2 regions of the Pragia fontium genome follow, and region 1 is predicted to be linked to the other one. Evidence: predicted binding sites of a transcription regulator. Region 1 holds the regulator's gene; the other holds the start of a gene.
The links. The regulator LexA, encoded in region 1, represses DNA repair genes until DNA is damaged. The targets are predictions, from matches to a motif close to TNCTGTATGTACATACAGNA.

Region 1 (10,369 bases):
ATCAGAATTACCGGTAGATACACGTTATTGGATACGTGAAATTCTGCTGTTTGGTGATACCATGCCGTGGATATGGGCGCGTACTGTCGTACCCGAAAAAACGCTGTGTGGTCCCGAGCAACGTTTGACTGCGTTGGGTGATATGCCTTTAGGGCGTTATTTGTTCAGTCATGCAGAATTAGAACGAGATTACATCCAGGTTTCATTGTTTGATGACCTGTGGGGGCGACGCTCCCGCTTATGTTTATCTGGTAAGCCTCTGTTATTGACAGAAATTTTTTTACCGTCGGCACCGTTATATTAATGGGGGAAAATGTGACTCAAGGCAAATGGCTGGCTTACTGCCGTTTGATGCGTATTAATCGGCCAATTGGCGCGTTACTCCTGCTCTGGCCAACGCTTTGGGCTTTGTGGCTGGCTGGAAAAGAGACGCCAAATGTTTATATTTTGGTTATCTTTATCATCGGCGTATTTCTGATGCGCGCCGCCGGCTGCGTGATTAATGACTTTGCCGACCGCAATTTTGACGGCCACGTAGAACGTACTCGTTCTCGTCCAATGCCTAGCGGAGCGGTAACGGAAAAAGAGAGCAAGATACTATTTTTGGTGTTGGTCACCATCTCTTTTCTTTTGGTTCTGACGCTGAATAAACTGACTATTTTACTTTCTGTCGCCGGTGTGATCCTTGCCTGGATGTACCCATTTATGAAGCGCTTTACTCATCTTCCTCAGGTGATTTTGGGTATGGCGTTTGGCTGGTCAATCCCCATGGCGTATGCCGCCGTTAGCGATGCGCTACCGTTGAGCTGTTGGCTACTGCTGTTGGTGAATATTTGCTGGACTGTGGTTTACGATACGCAATATGCCATGGTTGATCGCAATGATGATGTAAAAATTGGTATTAAATCGACCGCTATTCTGTTTGGCCGCTACGATAAAATAATTATCGGTTTACTCCAGTTAGCGACGGTATTGCTACTGGCTTGGATTGGCTATTTAAATCAGCTGAGTGGGCCATTTTATTGGTCTTTACTGCTGGTGAGCGCGCTGTTTGTTTATCAGCAGCAGCTGATTGCCGGGCGTGAGCGAGAGAAGTGCTTTCAAGCTTTTATGAATAATAACTATGTTGGTTTAGTGATTTTCCTCGGCTTGCTGATGGATCTTACCATCGGCTGAAGAGGTGATTAAATCAAAGTCGGATGCTTATTTTTCTGACAATAAAAAATGCCGGCAGGTTCATCATAACCTGCCGGCATTTTATTTTGCGCTACGGTCTATTCTTCCGGTGTTGCTGGCTCAACCGATGCTTCAGTGACGCTTTCGATGGTTAATTTCACTTCTGGCGTCATCAGTCTGGTCAGCATGTCGTACATCGACTGAATATTTTCAGGAATGGCATCGCCAACGTCATTGATATATCCAGCGCTGCGTAGTGTTGCGACCAGCGTAGAGAATACCGCTTTATCAAAGAACTCCGGCGCATTAATACCGTGCAGCACCGAGAGACGCTGTGCCAGCAGGCGACTCTCTTTTTCCAGCATACCGCGATTAATGCTCGGGTTATTACGTAACAACGATAGGGTGATGGTATAACGCTGTAATGTTTCCCGAACGCCGGCGGCCAACAGCTGTAGGGCACGTATACGAGGGGGATTAAGCACCAGTCGGCCATCCGCCAGCGTTTTAATCAGCTTCTGCCGTTCCAGCTCATTAATCAGTGTTTCAATGACGTCAGGTAGCTCTTCTGCATCGTAGTGCATGAAAAGCTCTTCTCGCAGTAATGGATAGATCAGAGCGACCTGTTCAATAATTTCCTGACGAGAAATACTGTCGTGATGCATAACAATACTGGAAATCAACGATGGTAAAACCAGCATATGGTGAATGTTATTGCGATAGTAGGTCATCAGCACCGCTTGTTCGCGCGGTAGGACAATAATTTCACCTGCGTTATCTTTCTCGACTTCAAATTTACTCATTTTCAGCGCGTGTTCCAGCATTTGCTCAGGGGTACTGGATGGCACCGTGGCATCTTTTGCATAAGGAACATTACGCAGTAGCTGTGTATAGCAGTCGAGCTGCTCAAGTAGCTGCTCACGGGTTAAGGCGCGCTGGCGAGAGGCCAGTAATGCGGTACAACACAGGTTCATGGCATTGGCCGCTGCCGCATTATTGATATTGGTCATCAGCCGGTTGGCGATCTGGTTAACCGTTGGCGTTAGCCAGTTTGGTCTAGGGGTTTCTATCGGATCGACAGCGTCACGCCAGTCCGGAACATGCTGATTGAGGTACGTCATCAGTGGAATAGGTTCACCGAAGTTAACATAGCCCATTCCCAAGTTACGCAGCTTACGCATGGTGCGCACAACCTGCCACAAGTTCTCTTTCTCTTTGGTGGCACCGCGTAGCTCGTTGGCGTAAGTACCCACTTCCATTACGTGCTCATAACCAATATAAACCGGTACCACGGTGATAGGACGATTACCGCCGCGTAGCATGGCCTGTATGGTCATGGAAAGGGTGCCGGTTTTCGGCTCCAGCAAACGACCGGTACGTGAGCGCCCACCTTCAACGAAATACTCAACGGAGTAGCCGCGGTTAAACAGCTCCCCGAGATATTCACGGAATACGGTGGAGTAAAGTTTATTGCCTTTGAAAGTACGGCGAATAAAGAACGCGCCCAAACGGCGGAAAATCGGGCCAGCAGGCCAGAAGTTCAGGTTAATACCTGCGGCGATATGCGGCGGTACCAGCCCTTGATGGTAGAGCACATAAGAGAGCAGCAGATAGTCCATATGGCTGCGATGGCTTGGCGCATAGACGATACCGTGCCCATCTTGTGCCAACTGACGTACACGTTCGGCGTTATGGACATTGATACCCTGATAGAGGCGGTTCCAGGTCCAACTTAAGACGCGATCGGTTACTCGTAGGCCTTCATAGCTAAAGTTGGCGGCGATCTCTTCCATAATATCCACGGCGTTTTGTTTCGCCTTGGTGAGAGAGATCTTTTTGGCCGTTGCTTCTTCTTCTACCGCTTTTTCAATGGCTTTAGAGGTTAACAGTTTATTAAACAGATCCTGACGCATTGGCAGTTTCGGACCGGTGGCCGCCAAACGCTGTCTGGCAAAGTGTATGCGCGCAACGCGGGCGAGTTTTTGCGCAATACTCTTGTCGGTGCCATGTTCGTTCGCCATATGGCGTAATGACACGGGTTGAGAGAAACGCACAAAGCTATCGCGACCAAGCCACAGGACAACAAAGAATTTTTGAATCCCGTTAAATAGGCGTAGGCGAGGAGCGCCAGTGTTTCCATGACCTTCACGGCCAGGAGAACGACCAAACATCACCGATACCGGAACCATTTGAATATCTAAATCTGGATGATTGCGATGCAAATCCAAATAGTCGTGGAACAGTTTGACGGATTCTTCTTTCGGTGCGTAATAGCTAAATAACCGTGGGCCGTCATGAGTAAACACATAACGGGGCAGCAATTGACCGTCAACTTCATAAGGTTCTAGCGGATCGGGTAACTCCTGAGCCAAACATTGGGCCCGTAGGGTTAATAAATCCGCTTTTGAGTTATAGGGCAGAACATAGAGTATCGGGCGTGTGGTATCTAATCCCAATTCAGCCACGGGATCGGAAGGGATACATTTGCTACGAACTAGCATTTTTATAGGTATATTCAATAGCTTATAGTAAAGTTTACGCCAACCAGACATAAATATTGCGAGCCTCATATAAATAGTGAATTGCAAGAATAACAGAACTATACGTAATCTGTGATGATGTGATGTCTGATAATTGCTAAAATTGGTTAGAATTTTTTAGAGGACGTCATTAAATGAATCAGGCAACGGGGCTAACCCGCATTATTAAAGCAGCGGGATACTCATGGAAAGGATTGCGTGCCGCGTGGCAGAATGAGGCAGCATTCCGTCAGGAAACGGCGCTGGTTGTGGTGGCGATAGCGCTGGCAACATGGCTGGATGTGACGATTATCGAACGTATTTTATTAATTAGCTCAGTGGTGTTGATCGCGATTTTTGAAATTATTAACAGCGCGATTGAAGCGGTGGTTGATCGCATTGGCACCGAGCGTCATGAGTTGTCAGGCCGGGCTAAAGATATGGGGTCTGCGGCGGTATTGGTCACGATTTTTCTGGCTCTGTTTGTTTGGGTGAGCATTCTTTATAGTCATTTTTTCTGAGTTATCTCATAAATATATCTTTTTAAGGTTTCCATCCAATGGATACCTGTATATACTCACAGCATAACTGTATATAAAAACAGGTTGAGGGAATCCAGAGATGAAAGCATTAACCGCCAGACAGCAGCAAATTTATGACATGATTCGTGACCATATCAGTCAGTCAGGTATGCCTCCAACTCGTGCTGAGATTGCCCAAACTTTGGGGTTTAAGTCGCCTAATGCGGCTGAAGAACATTTGAAAGCGTTGGCGCGTAAAGGCGTTATTGAGATTGTTACCGGTGCCTCAAGGGGTATTCGTCTGTTGATGGAAACCGAGCAAGAGGGGCTGCCACTGATTGGTCGTGTGGCTGCAGGAGAACCGTTGCTGGCGCAGGAACATATTGAAAACCACTATCAAGTTGATCCTGCTTTGTTTAAACCTCATGCTGATTTTTTGCTGCGGGTTAGCGGTATGTCAATGAAAGATATTGGTATTATGGACGGTGATTTACTGGCGGTACATAAAACTCAAGATGTACGTAACGGTCAGGTTGTGGTTGCCAGAATTGATGATGAAGTGACGGTTAAGCGCTTGAAGAAGCAAGGTAACGTTGTTCAGCTATTACCTGAAAATGAAGAGTTTTCACCTATCGAGGTTGATTTACGTGAGCAAAGCCTGACCATCGAAGGGCTTGCGGTTGGCGTGATTCGCAACGGCGATTGGATGTAATTTTATACTGATTGGCTTCTGATGCAGAAGTACGATACAAAAAAGCGCCTTTGGGCGCTTTTTTATTGCTGCAATATATTGGACATTATTTCTTCGTCAGAAAAATGCCATCCATTAAATTATTTTTATGTTGTTTTAGTCGGGCAATATCGTAATGGCTGGTTAATAGCAAAGTATAAAGTTTATTCTGATAGTTCATGAGTACAAATATACCGGAGATATCCTGATTCCCGTCTTTGGTACTGACCTCAAGCTGTTCAGTTGAGACTTCACCATAAACCTCGGTACTGCGTTTTAATTTGGCTGATTGAAACTCAAAGCTTTCGGCAATGGCGTCAACTTCATCTTTCAACTGAACGCTATCTTCTAACTGTTGAGCGGAGATTCGTCCCAGCAGATTTGGGTCAATTTCATTTTTTAACAGCCAAATAGATGACAGATCGGTTTCTACCAGTTCCCAGTTGTCCGATAGTTGACCGGGTAGGCCCGTTATCTCCGTCCAGTTTTGTACGGAAGTATGATGCTGATTATCATCAATAAGTTTCATGAGCTCATCAGTCGCCCTGGCAGGGGTATTTGATAATGTCCCAGCAATAGTCAGAAGCGCCCATATAAACTGCTTCATTGTTGTTTTCCTTGGAAAATTACCCCTAACATTAGGGGAATAGCATAGTGATTAATGATCGAGGTTACTTATAGTTAGTATGATGAGAATATATCCTTTATTGACGGGGGAATAAAATAAAAAATACGAATAGGATGATATCCTGATTCAATTGAGTAATTTGATTTTATATGTTGGTTTTAATGTTTTTTCTCTGGTAAAGGGGTTTTTAATTTGATTAACCTATTGTTAATTAAATATTTATCGATATGAGGTCTATTGTTAATAATAAAATAATTCATTTAACTTTATAGCGTTATGACTATTTTTACACAATAAATGAAATCGTGGGGTATTCTAAAATAATGATTTAAATATTAATTAATAATAATTAATTTAGATAACTTACTTAGGCTTTTACACACTTAGAACAAACACCGTGTGTTTCTAACACGCTGTGCTGAATAGTAAAATGACTTTTCTCCGCTAACTCTTCTAATAACCGATCGATGCCTTGTGCATGATATTCAGTCACTAATCCACAGCTATCACAGATAAATAAGGCTGAAGTATGCAGTGGTTCGCCAACGTGATGGCACACGACATAGCTGTTTGTTGACTCGATTTTATGAATGAATCCTTGTTCTAATAAAAAGTCGAGGGCGCGATAAACTGTTGGCGGCTTGGCCTGAGGTTCAGATAAACGCAGCAGGTCTAATAAATCGTAAGCGCTAATCGCATTTTTTTGTTCGGCCATCAAACGTAGGACTAACTGACGCTGTGGCGTTAACCGCACGGCGCGTTGTTCACAGAGCTTTTGAACTTTAGCCAACATTAACTCAATATTGATCGATTTCATTGTTATCTCTTTTATTGACCATCTTGCTATAGATTCTACCATGCTTAGGGCGGCAATCGATAGGGCTTCGCTATCCGCTGAGGATTAAGTCCGGTCAGTTATAGCTGAGATCTGTTTTTTCTATGGTAGAATATGTGCCCTATATATTCTGTTAATTCCCTTAAATTTATTTATCAACAGAAACAACTATCTGATAGCCGTTAATTCATAATGAATTCTGATAAAACACATCCTTACCCGATGCAGCGCTTTTCCGTTGCACCGATGCTTGACTGGACCGATCGTCATTGCCGTTATTTTCATCGTTTGCTGAGTGGGCAGACTCTGCTGTATACCGAAATGATTACTACCGGCGCCATACTGTTTGGCAAAGGTGACTATCTGGCCTATAGCCAGGAAGAGCAACCTGTAGCACTACAACTGGGCGGCAGCGATCCGCAGGCGCTGGCTGAGTGCGCCCGGCGGGCTGAGGCCTTAGGCTATAGCGAGATTAATCTGAATGCCGGTTGTCCTTCCGATCGAGTACAGAACGGTCGTTTCGGCGCTTGTTTAATGGCAGAACCCGAGCTGGTGGCTGACTGCGTTAAAGCGATGAAAGACGCAGTGTCGATTCCAGTGACGGTAAAGACCCGAATTGGTATTGATGATTCTGACAGTTATGAATTCCTTCAGCGTTTTATCACTGTGGTTTCAGAGCAGGGTGATTGTGATAACTTCACGCTTCATGCGCGTAAGGCTTGGCTTTCTGGCTTGAGCCCGAAAGAAAACCGTGAGATACCTCCGTTGGACTATCCGCGCGTTTATCAAGTGAAGCAGGAATTCCCTCATCTGACTATTGCGATTAACGGTGGTATTAAAACCCTGGAGCAGGCTAAAGAACATTTGCAATACGTTGATGGCGTCATGATGGGCCGGGAAGCGTATCAAAATCCGGGGATACTAGCCCAAGTAGATCGCGAGTTGTTCGGCATTGAGGGAGATATTCGTCAGGCATCCGATGTGGTAGAGGCGATGTACCCTTATATTGAACAGGAGCTGTCCAAAGGCACCTATCTTGGTCATATAACTCGCCATATGCTGGGATTGTTTCAGGGAATACCCGGAGCACGCCAGTTCCGCCGACATTTGAGTGAGAATGCTCATAAGGCCGGTGCCGATGTTGAGGTTTTGCGGCAAGCGCTGGCTTTGGTGACGGGGAAGGATAGTTAGTTGAGTTTGAGTAAGAGAGTGAAGATAGCTTCTGGGCTTACTGCTTGTTAGTTAAGCTTAATGACAGCAAAGGTTTCGTCCACAATTAGTACAAAGAATAAAATCAACTTGGGTGCACGTGGCCGAGCAGGGTGCGTTAAGGGCGAACGCCCCCTGCACCCCCGCGCCTTCGCCCATCATCCTTGATGGGCGTGCTCCCTCACTCAGTTGTCGGCTGAATTCCAGCGCTTAATAAAAAGGGCAAAAGATAGCACTCATTCGTGCCCAGCCAAATTCCTCGGGCGATAAGGTGCTTGCAGAATCGAGACCTCTTCATCACTCAGCGTGAGAGACAAAGACGCTACTGCATCATCTAAATGATGGGGTTTACTGGCTCCGATAATCGAAGACGTAATCCCCGGGCGGCTATTTACCCAAGCCAGTGCAACCTGAGCCGGAGGTACACCTCGTCCAGCGGCAATCTGTTCAACGGCAGCGACAATGGCATCTTCCTCAGCCTGATGGTTATACCAGCTATGAGCCGGGTCATCAGTGGTGGCGCGGAGGGTTTGGTTTTTTCTGGAGCCGGTGAGGACGCCGCGGGCAAGCGGTGACCACGGCGTGACGGCAATCCCCATTTCATTGCACAGCGGCAACATTTCTCGCTCTTCTTCACGATAAATTAAATTATAGTGATTCTGCATGGAGACAAATTTAGCCAGCCCGTGTTGCTCCTGTAGCGCTAACATCCGCATAAATTGCCATGAATGCATCGAAGAAGCGCCAATATAGCGAGCCTTTCCTGAACGAACCACGGTATCCAGTGCTTCAATGGTTTCCTCAATGGAGGTTTCTGGATCAAAACGATGGATGATATAGAGATCAACGTAATCGGTGCCCAGACGTTTCAGAGACGCATCAATACTCTTCAGAATATGTTTACGTGACAGACCGCGATCGTTTGGGTTATCACTCATTGGCTGAAAGACTTTGGTGGCAATCACCACATCATCTCGCGGCACCGCGCTTAATAGCGTTTTACCAAGCACTTCTTCGCTAGCGCCTAAGGAGTACATATCGGCGGTGTCGAAAAAGTTAATGCCGAGATCCAACGCCTTCTTGATAAAAGGTCTGGTGGCGTTTTCGTCCAAGACCCAGTCGCGCCATTGCGGACTGCCGTAAGTCATACAGCCGAGACAGAGTGGGGATACTTTGATGCCGGTAGAGCCAAAACGAACGTATTTCATTTGGAATCTCCTGTCTTATCGTGAGTTGGGTGGCTACAGTAGCCACTAATTTTTTTATCAAGGACCAGCAGGCAGTTTTGTAGTTCAGCTAAGCGGGCACGGACATTTTCACGGTGATCCTCCAGCAGCATACGGCGTTGATCTTCAGTTGCGGAACCCGCTGCAACCAATTCAACATAGCGCAGCATATCGCGTAGCGGCATGCCGGTGGTTCTCATTTTGCTAAGAAAATCTATGCGATTGAGGGTGGCTTCATCGTAGTGGCGCTGACCTGAGGCGTCACGGTGAACGTGAGGCAGTAAGCCGAGACGTTCATAATAACGTAAGGTATGTGCCGTGAGTCCGGTTCTTTTGGCCAGCGTACCGATTTTCATATAACAGACCTGTTCGTGAGAAGTGGTACCACCTTAAAGGTTAGAGTGCACTCTAGGTCAAGTAGAAAATGGTTTTGTTGACGAAATTGTCAGAGATACGCAGGCAGCGGTTGCTACCTGCGCAGAGGATAAAAATTAGTAAATACCGACCACTACGTGTTTATCATCGTTAAGACAGCGGCGATAAAACTGTAACAGTTCCGTCAGCGCTTGCTCCAGCTCAGTGAACAAAGAATCTTTATCCTGTGAAAGCCAGATGTCCGGGTAGATATCATTATCGTTTAGCTGCTGAGGATTAAACTGAGCTTTCAGCGATGGTAGATCCACTTTTTCCAGCGCAGCGATAATTTCTGGCAGTTCATTATTACCGATGGCGGCAATAAAATTCTCCTCATCCATCACATGCACGCCCACGATGGCATCGCTTAAAGGACTGTCTTCTAACGGAGTGCTGGCAGAGGTTCCAGTGAGAATAAAGTGCAGCCCATCCCACATTTTACCGATATCCAGCGTATCGTTTTCTTCCTCAAGCTCTTCTAATTCATCAAGCAAGGTTTGCTCGTTAAGTTCGATCAGGTTACTCAATTCATTTTCGCTGATAGCGGTATAGCAGGCTTGTATTCCCATGGCGGATATCCGTATGTCAGTTGTCTGGGCACATCATAAAGCAGCGCCGGCGTTTAATCACTACCGGCGTTCAGTGGTATTAGGGGATTAGCAGGCATGAACCTGATGTCGCCCGACTTTCCAGGGTTTTATGAGCCCTTACGGCATCTTTCAACGGGAACTGTTGTTCCGATGGAACATTAACGCTAATGGCACCGCTGGCAATCATAGAAAATAGTTCGTTAGCCGCATGCTGCAATAGTTGCTTCGTGGTGATGTAATTGCCAAGGGAAGGTCGAGTGACAAACAGTCCGCCTTTCTGATTCAAAATCCCTAAGTCCACGCCAGTGACTGCGCCAGAGGAGTTACCGAAGCTGATCATCAGACCATGAGGCTTCAGGCAGTCTAATGATGCCAGCCAAGTTGATTTACCAACCGAGTCATAGACCACATTGACTTTTTCACCGTTGGTCAGAGCCACGACTCTTTCGGCAATATTTTCTGTTCGATAGTTAATGACTGCCCAGGCGCCATCTCGTTTGGCCTGCTCGGCTTTCTCCGCG
Region 2 (10,369 bases), 960 kb from region 1:
TGATGCGCTTTAGATTATTGGCGATTTCATCGTAGGCTTCTTCCCAAGTGATACGCTTAAATTTACCCTCACCGCGCTTGCCTACTCGTTTCATGGGGTATTTCAGGCGATCGGGATTGTATACCCGACGACGCATTGAACGACCGCGTAAACAGGCTCTAACCTGATGTAATTCCTGATAAACATCTTCACCAGTATTATCCGTTTCAACGTATTTAATTTCACCGTTACTTACATGCATTCTCAATGGGCATCGGCTACCGCAGTTCACGGTACAGGCGCTCCAAACCAGCTTTTCGTCGGTTGCAGCATTTTTTCCATTCATTTCTTCAGCATTAGCCGAACCAAAGGGTAAAGAAACACCACCGGCCACCGCGGCTAAACCACCCAGTGCGCTGGTTTGTACGAACTTACGTCGGCTTACTGGTATCAATACCGGGCTGTTCTGATCGTCAAGGCTCATAAGTCACCTATTGCTTTATCATTAAAGAGTCAATTGAGTTAAATTATTTTTATTAAAATTTTGTCATTAGAAAAAACAGGTAATAGGAAAGTGATTAGTGCCGGAAGCTATCAAGCCAGATAAATACATCGCGTTTATCTGAGAAGGAATAAGAGTCGTTGTTATTAATCTTTCCTAATTTAGATTAATCATATTACTTAATCACCGAGCCTGAATATTGCTCTCAATCAATGATAGAGGGATTAGTAATGCCTTTAGCATCAGCGTAATGCATGCGGATCAATAGATAACATCACAGCTACAAAATTGATTACGCACGCTAACAATTTGTGTTATTAGTCTATTAATAAAAGATAATGAGTACCGTTATCAAAATAAAAATATTTTAATATCAAATAAGAAATTGAATTCAATAAAATAACGATATTTTTTATATAGTAAATTTAGCGGCCAAAATTAAAAGGTACATGCTTAATATGCGGAAAATAAAAAGGCCCTGAAAATCAGGGCCTTTTTTAAACCAAAAATAAAATCAGTATGATTAACCGATATATTCTAAACCACCCATATATGGGCGCAGCACTTCCGGTACTTCAATACGACCATCGGCTTGCTGATAGTTTTCCAGAATCGCCACTAAAGTACGGCCAACCGCCAAACCAGAGCCATTCAAGGTATGAACCAACGTGGTTTTCTTGTCATTCTTACCGCGGAAACGAGCCTGCATACGGCGCGCCTGGAAATCCCACATGTTAGAACATGAAGAAATCTCGCGATAAGTATTTTGGGCAGGTACCCAAACTTCCAGGTCATATGTCTTGCTTGAGCCAAAGCCCATATCACCGGTACACAGTAAAACTTTACGGTACGGTAAACCCAGCAGTTGAAGCACTTTTTCCGCATGACCGGTCAGTTCTTCCAATACATTCATGGAATCTTCTGGACGAACAATTTGTACCAGCTCAACTTTATCAAACTGGTGCATACGGATAAGACCGCGAGTATCGCGACCGTATGAACCTGCTTCAGAACGGAAACATGGCGTATGAGCCGTCATTTTTAGCGGCAGAACATCTTCATCAAGAATCTCACCGCGCACCAAGTTGGTCACAGGGACTTCAGCCGTTGGAATTAAACCATAGTTGCTGGTTTCAGCCTCTTCAGACAGCGGTTGAGTATGAAACAGATCTTCGCCAAACTTAGGCAATTGACCGGTACCAAACAATGTCGCCTGATTAACCAGATAAGGGACATACATTTCAGTATACCCATGTTCGGTAGTATGCAGGTCTAACATAAATTGAGCCAGTGCACGGTGCATACGGGCAATCTGCCCTTTCATCACCACAAAACGTGCGCCGGTTAATTTCACCGCGGCGGCAAAATCCAAACCACCGTTGGTTTCACCCAACTCAACGTGATCGCGAACCGGGAAATCAAACTTACGCGGTTCTCCCCAACGACTCACTTCTAGATTATCGTTTTCATCTTTACCAAATGGTACTGACTCATCTGGAATATTGGGAATAATTGAAACTGAATCGTGAATCTCTGCCTGTAACTTCTCAAGATCGGCTTTCGCTGCATCCAGTTTTTCACCCAGCAGATTCACTTCACGACGCAGTGGTTCAATATCTTCACCGCGCGCTTTAGCATCACCGATGGACTTGGATCGAGCATTACGTTCAGCTTGTAGGGTTTCTGTTTCTACCTGTAAAACTTTACGGCGCTCTTCCTGCTTACGTAAAGTATCCACATCCAGTTTAAAGCCTCTGCGAGCCAGTTTTTCCGCCGTTGCGTCCAGCTCATTACGTAATAAATTCGGGTCCAGCATGCTAATCCTATGCCTATGTATTTTAATATTAATCAAGATTCATGCCCGCTGACTAACTGACAGCGCGACATACTGTTTTCGCTAATTACCTTACCGCAACCCAAAGGTTAACGGTAGCGTTTTATCGAGCTATTTTGATCCTGCTCAGCCAACCAGTTCAGCTTTTCAGCGATTTTGGTTTCCAGCCCACGCGGTTCAGGGAAATAATAGCGCTGACCGCTCATTTCAGCGGGAAAGTAGCTCTCACCGGCAGCGTATGCGTTAGGCTCATCATGAGCATAACGATATTCTGCCCCTAACCCCATCTCTTTCATCAATTTGGTTGGCGCATTACGCAGATGCTCAGGAACGTCAAAATCACCGCCGTGTTGCGCATCTTTCATCGCCGCCTTAAACGCGGTATAAACCGCATTACTTTTCGGTGCGCAGGCTAAATACACTATCGCCTGAGCAATCGCTCTTTCCCCTTCTGCCGGGCCAACGCGAGTAAAGCAGTCCCAAGCCGCAATAGCCACCTGCATACCGCGCGGATCGGCATTACCCACATCTTCAGATGCAATTGCCAATAAACGACGGGCGACATACAGTGGATCGCCTCCCGCACTGATAATTCGTGCATACCAGTAGAGTGCAGCGTCAGGTGCGGAACCGCGCACTGATTTATGCAGTGCGGAAATCAAATCATAGTAGCGGTCACCTTTGTTATCAAAGCGTGCGCTACGTTCGCCAGAGATCTCTTTCAATAGCTCAGGGGTTAATACTCGCTGACCATTGGCAGAAATCTCAGCCATATCCGCCATCATTTCTAAACTATTTAACGCGCGTCGCGCATCACCATTAACCAGTTCCGATAACATGCGACGAGTTTCATCCGGCAACACGATATTCTGTTCACCGTAGCCACGCTCTTTATCCTGCATGGCCTGCAACAAGACTTGCTCAATATCTGGGCCATCTAACGATTTAAGCAGATAAACTCGGGCGCGGGATAACAGTGCCGAATTAAGTTCAAACGATGGATTTTCGGTGGTTGCGCCAATAAAAGTAATGGTGCCATCTTCAATATGCGGCAGAAAGGCATCCTGCTGGCTTTTATTAAAACGATGAACTTCATCCACAAACAGGATCGTTCTTCTGCCAGCATCGCGGTTATTGCGAGCACGCTCAATCGACTCTCGAATCTCTTTAATACCCGAGGTTACTGCTGAAATGCGTTCCACATCAGCATTACCATAATGACCAATAATTTCAGCTAACGTGGTTTTACCGGTGCCCGGCGGCCCCCAAAGAATCATTGAGTGTAAATGACCGGCCTCTATTGCTCGCGGTAATGGCTTACCCGCAGAGAGAAGATGGCGCTGACCAATATACTCAGCGAGCGTACGGGGGCGCATCCGCGCCGCCAACGGTTGAAATTCATTCTGAGAAAAATCGAGTGAAAGAGTGCTCACCATGCCTCACTTGCGTTGATCGTCTATCGTCACGCCTTTTGGTGGTGTAAAAGTAAACTGTGCCGCATCGACAGAACCGGTTTGTTGGCCTTTCAGCGCATAGCTGCTGCGCTGGCCGTCCTGTTCAACTGCCACAAAGCCTTTGATGATACCGTCTGGCGTTACGTTAATCGAAAAGGCTTTTAGATTACCTTTTATCGCTTTTGGCGTTAATTGAAACTCATTGCCTTGCTGTTGCACATTATATTTGCTCCAGTCGGTAGCGCTATTACGCGTAATCAACATAAACGGCGTATCGCCGGTTACGCTATCTAACCATGTGACCGTCGCCTGCTCAACAAACGGGTTAAAGAACCATAAGGTTTTACCATCAGAAACCAGAATACTTTCATCCGGTGATGTCATATGCCAGCGAAACAAATTAGGGCGCTTAACCCAAAGTTCGCCTTCACCTTGCTGTATCGCCGCACCGCCAGCATCCTTTACCGATTGAGAGAAACTGGCATGGAAGCTATTCACCTTATTCAGACGGTTTTGCAAATCTGAGCGAGCGTCAGCTAATACGGCTGAGGACACCAGACCAGACATCAGGCAACAGGTGATAAGTAGTTTCTTCATTGTTGCAATTACTCCAATCTATTATCGAGAAAACGTAGGTTAAACGCATTTTGAATCTATCTGTGGCACTCTACCTGACAATAGCGGGCAAGGTACAGGCTAATGCCATTAAGTATATGATCTTTTACTTATCTTTTCAGTTGAAATAAGGGCCGCATAAGCGGCCCTATCGTTAAGCAATGACGGTCAACTAATCAAACTGTGAACGCGCCAGTACCTCACGGTTACCGTTATGCCCAGGCGGGCTGACAATACCTTGAGCTTCCATCTGATCGATAATCCGAGCTGCTCGGTTATAACCAATACGGAACTGGCGCTGAATACCAGAGATAGACGGTTTCTTCTTCTCAACCACAAAAGCAACCGCCTGATCGAACAGAGCATCCAGTTCTTCATCAGCATCAAAACCAAAGCCACCTTCACCTTCTTCTGACGTGGCGGTAATACTATCAATATACTGCGGACGACCGCGCGCTTTCCAATCTTGTACCACGGCGTGTACTTCCTGATCGCGCACAAAAGCACCGTGAACACGTACCGGCATAGATGAGTTTGGCGGCAGATAGAGCATGTCCCCCATCCCCAGCAGTGATTCTGCGCCCCCCTGATCGAGGATGGTGCGTGAGTCAATTTTACTGGAAACGGTAAACGCCATACGCGTAGGAATGTTCGCTTTAATCAGGCCAGTAATAACGTCGACGGAAGGTCGTTGTGTAGCCAGCACCAAATGGATACCCGCAGCACGCGCCTTCTGTGCCAAACGGGCAATCAACTCTTCGACTTTTTTGCCCACTGCCATCATCAGGTCGGCAAACTCATCAACCAACACCACAATGTACGGCAGTTTTTCCAGCATCGGTGGGGAGACATCCATACTTTCGCTTGGCTTCCAGAACGGATCGGGAATTGGGCGACCAAGCTGCTCCGCTTCCTGAACCCGGTCATTATAGCCCGCCAGATTTCTCACGCCCAATGCTGACATAAGCTTATAGCGTCGTTCCATTTCACCAACGCACCAACGTAGCGCATTAGCGGCATCCTTCATATCGGTAACCACTTCAGTCAACAGATGCGGTATACCTTCATAAACCGATAACTCCAGCATTTTCGGGTCGATCATGATAAAACGAACGTCTTCCGGTTTTGCCTTATACAGCATACTCAGAATCATGGCGTTTACCCCGACCGACTTACCGGAACCGGTGGTACCAGCAACCAATAAGTGAGGCATCTTCGCCAAATCGGCCGTCACCGGCTGTCCGGAAATATCTTTACCCAATACAACGGTTAATGGAGAAGAGGCGCTACTGAATTCAGGTGAATTCAAAACTTCTCGCATATATACCGTCTGGCGGTGTTCATTCGGCAGTTCCAGACCGACATAAGGTTTACCGGGAATCACTTCAACCACCCGCACTGCCGTGACTGACAGTGAACGAGCTAAGTCTCTGGCTAAGCTGGAAATACGTGCGGCTTTGACACCCGGCGCTAAATCTAATTCAAAACGAGTAATTACCGGCCCCGGTAAAATATCAACAACATGGGCTTTCACTCGGAAATCGGCCAATCGACGTTCAAGTAAACGCGCAGTTTCTTCCAGCGCTTCCATATCAACTGGCGCCTGATTGGTAGGCGGAGCTGATAATAGATCTAACGATGGCAGCGGTGTCGTTGGTTTTTCCAATGGACGATCGTTACGCATCAAGAACGGATGGATTAACCCATCCATCGATGGCTGTTCCGGCTGACGTTCTTCTGGAACAGCGGCTGGCTGAGGTGGTACGGCACCCATTGAGCCAGAATGCGTTGATGTTTGGCTTACCGGTGGTGCAGCATGACTCTGAGCCGGTTGTTGATAAGCATAAGGTGATGTCGAAGTCGGCGCTACCGGCAATACATCATTAATATTGCCTAAAGGTACTTCATCCGCGCGCTCCACATCGCTTACCTGCGAAGGTAAGGTAAACAGCGGCTCAATTGGACGATTGTCGACGGTCTCTTCGTCATCATCTCTGGCAGAAACACCGTATAAAGGATTATCCGTTACCGCTTGGTCGTTATAACCGCCGTCATCTAACTGGTATTCTTCGCCATAGCGCTGGCGCTGCTCTTCAGCAAAAGCTTTTCTCAGCGACTCTTGCTGCATAGCATCAAACTCATCTTCACCGTTGGTGGCAGATGGCATATTGTCAGGCTGTGACTGCCCTTGAGCCAGACGCTCGCGCTCCCGTTGCTCAGCTTCCCGCTGTGAAGGGAGCTTAATGCCATACGAAGCTAATTCGCGACGCGTTGGAATTCGTACCGGATTAGGGCGTGGTAATTCTGGACCGATACCCTGCTTGATCTGCGGCTGCCCACTGCTCACGGCAGGCGTGAACGCGATTGTTGGTGCTGAAGCCGAAGAGACGGTGGATGCAACACTGGCAGCGGCTGAAGCCGCAGAAAGTGCATTAAACGCCGACGACAAATTACCGGCAGGATCGCTTTCAGGTTCATCCGACATCGCCGCGCTAAAGCTACCTGCGGGCAAGTTAGATGAACCATTATCCGTTGCATCGTCAGCCGGGAAATACTCATCAGGAATAGCGTCATGCAGACTAAACGGATACTCGGTTTCACTCTCAGCAGGTACCGTACTTTCAGAAGGTTCTACCGGTTGAGAATTACTAAAGGTAAATGTTGCCGGGCCAAAAGAAACCGCTGATGGCTCAGAAACCGCCCTTTCTGACATATTGTCGTTATGAGATGAAAATGGATACGTTGCGGCTGTTGTAAACTGAGGTTCTGGTTGTTGTTCGCTCTGCCCAATAACGGAATTGGCCGTTGTCTCAGGCTGAGCTTGAAATGAAGCTGACGGAGTAGCGACATTTGATGTACCAAACAACGTGGGCTCAACGGGTTCAGATGCAGCACCATCTTCCGGTCGTTCATCATCGCTCATCGCAGCAGAGAAAGAGAGTTCCTGTTGTAGCTCATTTTTAAAATGAATGGATGGGTCTTGCTCTTCATCGCTATCTGCATCAGTGAAACCATAGCTTTCGCCCGCCCTTACCCCTGGCGCGCTAAATAACACATCATCGCTATTAGACTCGGAAAATGAATGACTATCACTAACCGGAATGACCGCATTCTTGTCATCAGCGATATCGGTTTCATAATCCGGCTCTTTGCGCGTACGGTTGGTAACAAAAGTCAGCGCTCCCATGACAAAAGCACCAATCTTTTCTGCAATCGTTAACCACGACCAACCGGTAAATAGCGTCAGGCCAATCGCCCATACGCACAGCAGAATCAGCGTTGCACCCACCCCATTAAAATGAGGTAATAGCGCACTATTCAATAAGCTGCCGATAACGCCACCGGATGCAAAATAATACCAGTCATCAATGCTGATGGCCGATAGCCCGCAGGAAGAGAAAATCAGCGCCAGCAAACCAATAAAACGCAGCGATAGAGCAAAGAAATCAACGGGTTTCTCATCGCGTTCATGGCGATACAGCACCCAGCATTGGAAAACCATCAGCAGCGGTACCACATAAGCCAGTACGCCGAATATAAATAAAAAGGTGTCGGCCAGCCAAGCTCCGCTTTCGCCACCAATATTATGAATCGGCTCGTGCCAAGCGGTTTGCGACCAGCTGGGATCGGCAGGATTGAAACTGACCAGTGCCACCATAAGATAAATGGCAAAAATAACCACCACCAATAAACCGGCTTCAAAAAGCCGCTGGCGGCTATTCAACTTCTTCAACTTAGGCTCTTTGTCTTCTATATATTCCTGGCTCAAGAAAGGCTCTCCAGGTTACCGTAGCAATGCATGAACGGCAGCGCCAGAATTACCCAGCGCTGAAACTGTATGAATACACAGGAGTGTAACGGAAGTTTGCAGATTTTGCACCTGCTATGATGAATTATCGCGTTTTGATAACCAAGTGGTTACTCTGTTTAACTTCTTCCATAACTACGTAGGTACGCGTGTCGTTTACACCGGGTAAACGTAACAGCGTTTCACCTAATAGTTTTCTATACGCGGACATATCTGATACGCGCGTTTTCAGAAGATAGTCAAAATCACCAGAAACCAAGTGACACTCCTGAATTTCCTCTAATTTTTGTACAGCCGTATTGAACTGTTCAAAAACATCAGCCGCACCGCGATTCAGCGTGATTTCAACAAAAACCAGCAGCGACGCGTCTAAATAATGAGGATTCAGTAACGCAGTATAACCTTGAATAAATTTCTGTCTTTCAAGACGACGTACCCGCTCCAAACACGGCGTTGGTGATAAGCCAACACGTTTTGACAGCTCAACGTTAGAAATGCGTCCATCCAACTGCAATTCATTCAAAATATTACGGTCAATTCGATCAAGATCTTTACTCGGGCGTTTTTTATTGTCTACCATTTTTCTTCTCTCAATATCTTCCTTGTTTCTGATACACCGCTAACTCTCCTAAAGATTTTACGGCGCTTCTGTCCAAGCCAATAACTGTAGTTATATACCAGCCAGAAACCAGGTGTTCTAGTTATTATCTGTAGCCAACAGCACAAGATATCTATCTAACCACTTAGTTTTATTACATTAATGATCTTCAGCCATCACCAATGTAAATCAGGGTACTGCTCAAAACTACAACCTGAACATATTGTATTATGCGGTTAATCTATACATATAAAGAGTAAGTATCTGTTACCTTGCCAAAACACTTACCTTATAAACTTCGTCAATATAGTTATCAGCGTAATCACAGAATAATGTTTTCGCAAATACCTGCGTTATTGTCAAAGTAAATGAGTAAAAAAAAGCACAATTCTCTATATAAATTCATAACTGCGTCATTTTAACTCCAAAATCGCACATTTAATAGAAAAAACCTATCACAATGATTGGTAACAAACCCGATCATGACTTTTTTTAATGTTGTATTTTCCTTACAATCACATAAATTATTCGGTCTTACCCTCACAGAGGAATTATCGCTATGGTCAAGCACTGTAAGTTACTCATTTTAGGTTCAGGCCCAGCGGGTTATACCGCCGCGGTTTATGCCGCACGCGCAAACCTCAATCCGGTATTAATTACAGGTATTGAACAAGGTGGGCAACTAACCACCACAACCGATGTAGAAAACTGGCCTGGCGATGCAGAAGGATTAACCGGTCCTGGTTTAATGGATCGTATGCGCGAGCATGCACTCAAATTCCAGACCGAGATCATTATCGACCATATTCAGCGGGTTGATTTACAGACTCGTCCTTTCCGTTTGTTTGGTGATAGCGAAGAGTACACCTGTGATGCCCTGATTATCGCTACCGGTGCTTCTGCCCAGTATTTAGGATTACCTTCTGAAGAAAACTTCAAAGGCAGAGGCGTTTCAGCCTGTGCCACCTGTGATGGTTTCTTCTATCGCAATCAAAAGGTTGCCGTAGTGGGTGGTGGTAATACCGCCGTCGAAGAAGCGCTGTACTTATCCAATATTGCTGCCGAAGTTCACCTGATTCACCGTAGAGACAGTTTCCGGGCAGAAAAAATCCTTATCGACCGCATGATGGAAAAGGTCCGCAACGGCAATATTATTCTGCATACGGATAGAACGTTAGATGAAGTTTTGGGTGATGACATGGGCGTTACTGGTGTTCGTCTAAAAGATACCAACACTCACGTCACTGAAGAACTGACGCTTACCGGCGTATTTATTGCTATTGGACATCGTCCAAATACTGATATTTTTACCGGCCAGCTTGAACTCCGAGATGGTTACCTGAAAACACATTCGGGTACGCAAGGTAATGCCACCCAAACTAGCATCCCAGGCATTTTTGCTGCTGGCGACGTTGCCGATAATATTTATCGCCAAGCGATCACTTCTGCAGGCAGTGGTTGTATGGCTGCGCTGGATGCAGAACGTTACCTCGAAACACAAAATAACGGCTAATCGCTATTTGTGTCACATGTTGGTATAACACCACATGTTTAAGGCGGCTAACGGCCGCCTTATTCT

Region 2: EL341_RS10785 (DNA translocase FtsK 4TM domain-containing protein) is a predicted target of LexA. The motif match lies at 8,217-8,236, and genes of this name have one in related genera.

What each region holds. Positions count from the first base shown of each region.
Region 1 covers NZ_LR134531.1:3,466,664-3,477,032, reverse strand. Annotated here, with positions in the region: gene ubiC (chorismate lyase) at 1-304, shown strand, start outside; gene ubiA (4-hydroxybenzoate octaprenyltransferase) at 304-1,176, shown strand; gene plsB (glycerol-3-phosphate 1-O-acyltransferase PlsB) at 1,275-3,728, opposite strand; gene EL341_RS15030 (diacylglycerol kinase) at 3,851-4,216, shown strand; gene lexA (transcriptional repressor LexA) at 4,317-4,928, shown strand; gene EL341_RS15020 (hypothetical protein) at 5,014-5,553, opposite strand; gene zur (zinc uptake transcriptional repressor Zur) at 5,942-6,391, opposite strand; gene dusA (tRNA dihydrouridine(20/20a) synthase DusA) at 6,602-7,600, shown strand; gene EL341_RS15005 (aldo/keto reductase) at 7,855-8,826, opposite strand; gene EL341_RS15000 (MerR family transcriptional regulator) at 8,823-9,200, opposite strand; gene EL341_RS14995 (YfbM family protein) at 9,336-9,827, opposite strand; gene EL341_RS14990 (quinone oxidoreductase) at 9,907-10,369, opposite strand, start outside.
Region 2 covers NZ_LR134531.1:2,502,355-2,512,723, forward strand. Annotated here, with positions in the region: gene EL341_RS10765 (DmsA/YnfE/YnfF family dimethyl sulfoxide reductase) at 1-463, opposite strand, end outside; gene serS (serine--tRNA ligase) at 1,005-2,297, opposite strand; gene EL341_RS10775 (replication-associated recombination protein A) at 2,405-3,748, opposite strand; gene lolA (outer membrane lipoprotein chaperone LolA) at 3,755-4,366, opposite strand; gene EL341_RS10785 (DNA translocase FtsK 4TM domain-containing protein) at 4,557-8,153, opposite strand; gene lrp (leucine-responsive transcriptional regulator Lrp) at 8,278-8,772, opposite strand; gene trxB (thioredoxin-disulfide reductase) at 9,350-10,303, shown strand.